Regions from separate parts of the Leuconostoc suionicum genome, predicted to be linked through region 1. Evidence: riboswitches for the same ligand, from Rfam matches in the RefSeq annotation. Region 1 holds a riboswitch; the other holds the start of a gene.
What was found. Region 1 has a riboswitch for thiamine pyrophosphate ahead of thiM (hydroxyethylthiazole kinase). Riboswitches for the same ligand answer to the same signal wherever they lie in the genome.
Positions count from the first base shown of each region.

Region 2: linked by a shared signal. The riboswitch ahead of tenA (thiaminase II) and the one ahead of thiM (hydroxyethylthiazole kinase) in region 1 are both predicted to bind thiamine pyrophosphate.

Region 1 is NZ_CP015247.1:435,745-440,075, forward strand. Features, by position in the region: gene A6B45_RS02380 (branched-chain amino acid ABC transporter permease) at 1-296, shown strand, start outside; gene A6B45_RS02385 (ABC transporter ATP-binding protein) at 268-1,053, shown strand; gene A6B45_RS02390 (ABC transporter ATP-binding protein) at 1,050-1,763, shown strand; TPP riboswitch at 1,801-1,891, shown strand; gene thiM (hydroxyethylthiazole kinase) at 2,039-2,818, shown strand; gene thiD (bifunctional hydroxymethylpyrimidine kinase/phosphomethylpyrimidine kinase) at 2,811-3,644, shown strand; gene thiE (thiamine phosphate synthase) at 3,637-4,275, shown strand.
Region 2 is NZ_CP015247.1:1,497,131-1,501,461, forward strand. Features, by position in the region: gene A6B45_RS07450 (ABC transporter ATP-binding protein) at 1-950, opposite strand, end outside; gene A6B45_RS07455 (ECF transporter S component) at 964-1,554, opposite strand; TPP riboswitch at 1,678-1,767, opposite strand; TPP riboswitch at 1,896-1,998, shown strand; gene tenA (thiaminase II) at 2,070-2,774, shown strand; gene hisC (histidinol-phosphate transaminase) at 2,814-3,887, opposite strand; gene hisE (phosphoribosyl-ATP diphosphatase) at 3,871-4,215, opposite strand; gene hisI (phosphoribosyl-AMP cyclohydrolase) at 4,240-4,331, opposite strand, start outside.

The sequences.
Region 1 (4,331 bases):
AATCTATTGCGCCTAAAGACTATGCTTTTATGCAAAGTATTATGATTTTAATCATTATTGTAATCGGTGGGATTGGTTCAATGAGTGGAACAGTTGTGACAGCAATTGCGTTAGGTGTGTTAGACACAATGTTACAAAATTTTGGTTCCTTGCGTATGGTCATCTACGCTGTTATTTTAATTGCTGTGATGCTGGTTAGACCTCAAGGTATTTTTGGTAGTCGAGAACTATCATTAAAGAAATGGTTATTTGATGAAGGAGACGGACATGGTTCAGACAATACTGAAAACGCGTGATTTAAGTATCCGTTTTGGAGGTGTAACTGCTGTTGATTGTGTTAATATTGAAGCTGCCGAAAATGAGTTAATTGGTTTAATTGGGCCAAATGGTGCGGGCAAAACCACATTATTTAATTTGCTGACGGGTGTATATTCACCTAGTGAGGGAGAAGTACTCCTGTTTGATGGGCAGCAGTTAGCTAATGTCAATCGTCAATCTCCCGCAAAGCGTGCTCGATTAGGTGTTGCGCGCACTTTTCAAAATATTCGCTTGTTTGGAAGTCGAACAGTATTAGAGAATGTTATGATTGCTATGAATTCTAGTACTCAGGCACATGTATTCAGTTCATTGTTTCGTTTACCTTCATTTTATAAAAATGAAGAGCAACTAAAAAACGAGGCTCGTAAGCTGTTAAGTATTTTTGATATGCTTGAAGTACAGGATACGTTGGCAACAAACTTACCATATGGGCAACAACGACGTTTAGAAATTGTTCGGGCATTGGCCACAAAACCTAAAATCTTATTTTTAGATGAGCCAGCAGCAGGTATGAATCCACAAGAAACGGCTGACTTAACACGTCTAATTAAACAAGTTCAACAAGAGTTTAAGATGACCATTATTTTAATTGAACACGATATGAATCTTGTTATGGATGTCAGTGAGCGATTATATGTATTAGAGTACGGTAAGTTATTAGCCAGTGGCACACCATTAGAAATACAGCAGAATGCCGATGTAATCCGTGCATATTTGGGAGAAAATAACGAATGAGTGTATTACTGACAGTTGAAAATTTAAACGTAAGTTATGGTGCTATTAAAGCGGTACAAGACGTTAACTTTGTGGTGAACAATAACGAAATCGTATCACTAATTGGTGCTAATGGCGCTGGGAAAACTACAATTTTACGTACGATTTCAGGCTTAGAAAACCCCACTAAAGGACGTATTTTATTTGAAAATCAAAACCTATTAACTATGAATTCAGAGCGAATTGTCTCAAGTGGAGTTGCTCAAGTGCCAGAAGGACGGCGCGTGTTTTCTGGCATGACTGTTCAAGAAAACCTACAGTTAGGTGCTTTTACTCGAAGCAAGGGCATTAACTTGAAAGATGAATATGCACTTATTTACGATCAGTTTCCAATTTTAAAGGAAAGACGTAATCAAGATGCGGCGACTTTATCTGGTGGCGAGCAACAAATGCTAGCCATGGGACGCGCATTAATGGCACAACCAAAATTATTATTGTTGGATGAACCTTCCATGGGCTTGGCACCGCTATTTATTGAGAAAATTTTTGATATTATTAAAAATGTTAATGCACAAGGAATGACAGTATTAGTAATCGAACAAAATGCGAATCAAGCGCTAAAAATTGCGGATCGCGGCTATGTTTTGGAAAGTGGAAAAATTACGATGACAGGTACGGGAGCAGATTTACTTGCATCAGATGACGTGCGCAAAGCATACTTAGGCGGTTGATTATTCGTATGGATTCAGGTACACTGAAGTAGAATTAAATAAATATCTGGGGTGCCCAAGCTGGCTGAGAGATACCCATTGAACCTGATTACGGTAATTCGTGCGAAGGAAGATTATAATAATGAACTATTCTAGTGTATAAATATGCCTATTTAGCCGTTAACTAATCTTTTCTGATAGTTAGCGGTTTTTTTATTCATTAATGTTAACTTTAAAATTGACGAAGATATTTGTTTAAAAACACGCAGCCAAACAAGAAAAAAAGGAATTTGATCATGAATATTACAGATGTTAGAACGAAATCACCTCTTGTCCTTACTTATGCAAATTTTGTTACACCACAATTTGTAGCTAATGTAGTTAATGTTGTTGGTGCCTCACCGTTAATGAGTCGCGAGCTAGCAGAATTTAAGGAATTAGCCGGAATTGCCAATGCGGTGATTATTAACACGGGTACGCTTCAAAAAGTAGAAATTAACGATATTATTAAACTTTCTCAGGAAGCATACCAATTAGGCAAACCAGTCATATTAGATCCGGTTGCTGTATCAGTTCCATTTAGGTCTCAAGCCATTACACAATTTTTATCATCTGGTCATGTTGATGTTATTCGTGGCAATGCAGCCGAAATTGCTTGGTTTGCCGATATTGATTTTGCCAGTCAGGGTATTGATGCTACTGGAAAAGGTGACGTAATTGAAATTGCACAGCGTGCCGCCCACAAAACAGGTGCAGTGATTGCGCTAAGCGGGGCTTGTGACGTTGTCAGTGATGGTCAATACACACAAACACTTGATATAAATGTGGAACAATTATCTTCTATTGTAGGGACAGGAGATGCCTTATCATCATTAATTGGCGCGTTTATTGCTGATGGGCTAAAGGTTCCTAATGTGATGAATGCAATGGCTACATTCAAACTTGCTGGACAAAAAGCCGCTACAAAAACGAATCGACCAGGTTCTTTTACAAATCAGTTATTAGATGAACTATTTGTTATTGATAATATCGATGTTCAAAATTTTATGGAGAAAAGTGTGCTCAATCATGGTTAATAAAACACCCCAAGTTTTAACAATTGCTGGTATGGATAGTAGTGGTGGCGCTGGAGTTAGCGCTGATTTAAAGACGTTTGCCGCCCAAGGTGTTTATGGCGCTAATGTGATTGTTGCTCTAACAGCACAAAACACAATGGGGGTACAGCAGGTTTCGATGACCTCCCCATCTATGATCCATGCCCAATTAAAATCAGTGGTTGATGACTTAAAAATAAGTGCTGTAAAAAGTGGCATGCTTGGTGATGTGCCCACAGTAGAAGCAGTTGCTGAATTTTTACAACAAGCAGATTTTGGCGACTATATATTAGATCCTGTAATGGTTGCTAAGGGAGGCGCTCACTTATTGAGTGACGAGGCTATAGTTGCTATTAAGTCTAGTTTGATACCGTTGGCAACGCTCATTACGCCTAATATGCCAGAAGCTGAAGTCTTAAGTGGGTCAAACATTACTAACCATGAAGATGTGATGCAATCAGCTTCAAAGATACAACAATTAGGAGTTGAAAACGTACTATTAAAAGGTGGGCATGCCTCTGGAAAAGATGTTTATGACTATATTCTATTGGCTGATGGTAGTCATTTTTGGCTTAAAAGTTCACGGGTAGATACAATTAGAACGCACGGTACAGGGGATACAATTTCTGCGGCAATTACAGCACGTTTAGCTTTGGGAGATGATATGAAAAAGGCTATTATTTATGCAAAAGCTTATGTTGATGCTACCATTCGTGAGGGTATTGATGTTGGGCATGGGCATGGACCACTTAATCACCAGGCAAGAGTGGCTGACAGGCATTTTCCAGAGGTGCTAGAAAATGTTTGATTCGAGCATATTAGTAAATTATTTTGTATTAGGAACTCAGGACACTAACGGAGAGAGACATTTTTTTGAAGTCTTAGAGGAAGCTCTGCAATCGAAAATCAGCGTGTTTCAATATCGAGAAAAAGGTCAACTAGCTTTAAGTGGATCAGAGAAATTACGAGTAGCCAAAAAAGTCCGGCAGCTAACAGCTGACTACCATGTACCATTGATTATTGATGATGATATTCAACTAGCACATGAAATTGGTGCAGAGGGCGTTCATTTTGGGCAAAAAGACGGCGATATCATCAATAATATTCAATTAGCTGGGAGTCTAGCTGTTGGGGTATCGGTGTCTAACGACAGCCAGTATAAAAGAATAGAGAATATTGAAGGGATTGATTATATCGGAATTGGTCCTGTTTTTCCGACGGTAAGCAAATCTGATGCAAATCCAGAGATTGGGCTTGAAGGGTTACAATATTTGACAAGTAAAAGTAAATGGCCAAGTGTGGCAATCGGTGGAATATCGGAAATAAATTTACCATCTGTTTTATCTACGGGTGTCAACGGTGCTGCTGTAATCAGTATGATTAGTCAAAGTGCAAATATAAGCGCTACCTTAAAATATTGGCGTTCTTTACTTTTATAAATAATGTGCTTTGATGAAAATATCACAAACAAAATATACTTTTCGAATGAATGATG
Region 2 (4,331 bases), 970 kb from region 1:
TTCTTACGAAGTTTATTGAGTAGCTTCCTTTGATACAACAACAAACCCTCATAATCGTGTAATTTTGCAAAAGTAAGCAGTAAGCTTGATTTCCCAATACCGTTGGGTCCAGTAATTAAGGTGATTTTATCTTTTGCCCACTCAAAACTGCTATTCTTCAAAATGGATTGCTTACCGTTGTTTACCGTCACATGTGCCATACTAAACACAGACTCATTAAAGTCATTATTAGTAACAATACCATCATTTACATCTTGTTTAAAAAAAGAAGACCAAACTGTAGAATCAACAGGTGCTATATGTCGATTTTCAATACGATATAAATCTGTTATAAGGTTTTCATATCCACTTGTGTCGTGATCTGAAACTAAAATGCCATGCCCCTGATCAACTAATTTTTTTAGCAATACTTGTAACTCCTGTCGATGTTCTGGATCAACGGCCGCAAAAGGTTCATCCAATAAAATAATTTCTGCGCCCATCGCTAATGTTTCAGCTAAAGCAACCTTTTGCAATTCGCCACCTGACAAGTATGAAAGTTCTCGGTGTCGTAGCGATTCAATTCCTACTTCTGATAAAGCAGAATTAATTCTCTTATCAATTTCCTCGGTAGTTAAAGATAAATTTTCTAACGAAAAAATCAATTCATCTTCTACGTGATCCATGGCAAATTGTTGATCTGGATGCTGAAATAGCATGGCAACTTTTTTAGCACGATGGTTCGCTTTGATTTGAGCAATTGACTGATGATTCAAAGACACCTTCTGTGACAATTCGCCGCCATATTTAGGATATAATCCAGCTAAGGCAGTCATCAAAGTTGATTTACCACATCCAGATGAACCAACTAATAATATAAATTGTTCTGGTCTAATCTCGAGTGAAATATCTTCTAAGATAATTTCATCGTCAAATTTAATATCTAAATGATTGGCCTTTAATTCCGTCATACTTTTATTGACCTTATCGATTTGTTTTTAATAATTTAGACTTCTCTAGCAAGTTGACAATCCAGTAAACTAATAGACCGGCAAAAAATGCAATTGAAATCCAGCGAACAATAAACAACCCAACTAGCATACCAAAATTAAATTGTAGATATCCGTCGTGGAATAATGACCAGATGAATGTCACGCATGTTCCGGTAAATGTTGATAAAATCAAACCCATTTTCCAGCTTTTATATCCTGTCAAGGTAAAACCAAGTTCTGATCCGATACCTTGAATAAATCCAGAAATTAGTGTTGCAACACCCCAATAGCCGCCCAACAAGGCTTCTCCAGTGGCGCCAAGCAATTCACCTATTAATCCCGCACCAACACGTTTCAATAAATAACTAGCCAATGGGGCTGCCATCATCCATGGCCCAATAGTGATTGCGATGGTGTATTGGTGTAACCCAAGTGGAACTAAGACAGCATCAAGTGCTGTGTACACTGGATCCATAATAAAATAAATCACACCAAAGGCAATACCAATCAACGCCATTAAAATTACTTCTCGCAAAGACCACTTCCCTTTTGATCCCGCTGTTACTGTTTCTACTTGTTCCATAAACATCTCTCCTCTTGTTTCGAGGTCGTATGTTTCGATAAAATACCTTTTATAGTTATAAGTGTCTATACAAAAAGCCACCAACCACAAAAGAATTTAGTGATTGATGGCATCAAAAAGACATCTTAATCTAACTTATTCTTCCTTCGCAGGTATTAACCTGACAGGTTCAATGGGTATTATCTCAACCTTACGGTACCCCAGATAAAATATTAACTTCGTGGATCAGTATAACCCATTCTAATTTTAAATGCAAAAATTTTTAGCCCATTAACTGAGCTATAAAACCATTTGCAATTTTAATATTTCAGTGCTATGCTAATCTCATTAAAAAAATATATGCTGTCCACTAGGGGTGCCTTCTTGGCTGAGATGATATTACTTATCAATCCCTTCGAACCTGATCTAGTCAATGCTAGCGTAGGAAAGTGGTATTCTTTTTACAAAAGATACTCTTTTTTGCCTAGTCAAGAGAGAGTTTTTTTGTTGGACATGTAAACATTTTAGGAGAAATTATGTTTTCAGAAGAACTGCGCACCCAAGCTGCGCCAATTATGACAGCCATTCATGATCACGCATTTGTTCGTGGCATTGCGGACGGATACGTCCCCCGAGAAGCTTTGATTTTTTACGTCGAACAAGATTTCCAATATCTTAGTGAATTTATCAAAATTTATGCCAATGCCATTACCAAATTAACTGATCGTAATGAAATGAAATTTTTTGCTGATTCAATTGATTTTATTTTAAATAGCGAAATTCATCCCCATCATGTTTTTTGTGAGGTTGCCGGTGTCGAATATGAAAGATTACAACACGCCACGCCAACACCTAAAGCATATCTATACGAATCACATATGTATCGTGCGGCTGACACCGGATCCTTATTAAATATTCTAGCTGCTTTTCAGGCGTGCCCTTGGACCTATAATGAAATTGCAAAAAAACAAGTTCGGGAGAAAGCGAACACAAATGATAACCCATTCAAAAGCTGGATTGATTTTTACGATAATGCAGATGATGATTCGGAAGTTTCACTATCCGACAAAATCTTTGAATGGATAGATCGCTTGGCAGAAAATGCAACAACTCAACAACGCCAACAGGCAAAACAGTTTTTTCTTAAAAGTTGTGAATTAGAATGGCAGTTCTGGGAACAAGCCTACCACCAAGAAGACTGGCGCTTCAAAGATGTATTAAATCAGGCAAACACTTTGTAAGGATATTGATGTAAAGAAGTGAAATTTAATAACACAAAATTATTTGTTTGTAGCTTTCAAAAAAGCCAATTTTAATTCAGCATTGTCTTCTGGTGTACCTAACGCAATACGAATCCACTCAGGATTAAGTCGATCGTTGACTTGGAAACCTTGTTCTAATAATTTTTGACCAACCTTTTTCGTCTCGCCAACCTTTATCCAAATAAAATTAGCCTGTGATTCATAAAACTTAAACTTGTTTTGAGTCAAAAATTCTTGGAACTTTTGGCGCTCTACTTGAAAACGTTGGGCATTTTTCTGTAAGTATTCTTGATCCAATACAGCAGCCGTGCCGCCAGCAATCTGATAGGTTGATAAATTATACGGTAAACGGACTGCTTGCATCGCACTATAAAGGGGATCTTGCATAATGCCATATCCAACACGTAAATTAGCTAGACCGTAAGCCTTTGATAAGGTACGTAGCACAACCAAGTTTGTATACTCAGCTACCAAAGGTGCCATAGTAGCATCAGGTTCATCTACAAAATCATAGTAGGCTTCGTCTACTACTAACGTAATATTTACTGGTAGCTTGTCCAAAAAGCGCTTAATGGAGCTAGTTGTTTCGAATACCCCCGTTGGATTGTTGGGGTTAGCTATCCATACCATAGCGGTTTTATCATCAATAGCATCTAAAATCGCATCAAAATCAACATGCCCATTGTCAACATTAACGGGTATTTTTTTTGTTGTAGACTGTTCGATTTGTGCATGCATCGCATATTCACCAAATGTTGGATTAGGAATAATAATATTTGATCCTGGTTCCAACACAACACGAGTCAACAGCTCAATCAATTCATCTGCGCCAGCGCCAAACACCAAATGTTGTGGATCAACGTGATTTAACTTAGCTACTGCTTCACGTAGTTCTGTCGCTTGCCCATCTGGATAATAACCTAAAATATCATCTGAAACAGCACGTACAGCTTGAGCAACTTTTGGCGATGGACCGTATACAGACTCATTAGCTGATAAGCGAGCTAAATGTTGCAAGCCGTACTTTGCTTTTACAGTTTCTACTGGTAATTCTGCTTGATAAGCTGCTAAAGCTTTAACTGTCTTTTTCATTTTTCTTGTCTCCTCGCCAATCAGCTCGTTCATGCAATAATGATTTTTTTCCTAAACGTGACCCTAATTCATCTTTAATATCATCTAAACTGACACCCTTTTCAACTAATAAGACCATTAAATGAAACAATAAATCTGAAGTTTCATAAATTAACTCTTCATTATTATTTTTGGCGCCGAGAATTACTTCCGTGCTTTCTTCTCCTACTTTTTTTAGGATTTTATCTAATCCTTTTTGATATAGATAATCAGTATAGGATCCTGTTTGGGGATTTTGTTTGCGATCAAGTGCTTGTTCATAAAGTTCTTCAATTGTTTGTTGTGGCATCATTTCTCCTTTTTGGTGTGGTATTTACTCTTTTGGAAAATAACCATCAGTCCATTTATTTGCAATTGTTGCTTGATTAGCGTCTGCTAACCCTTCACCCTTTATCGTGTTAAAAA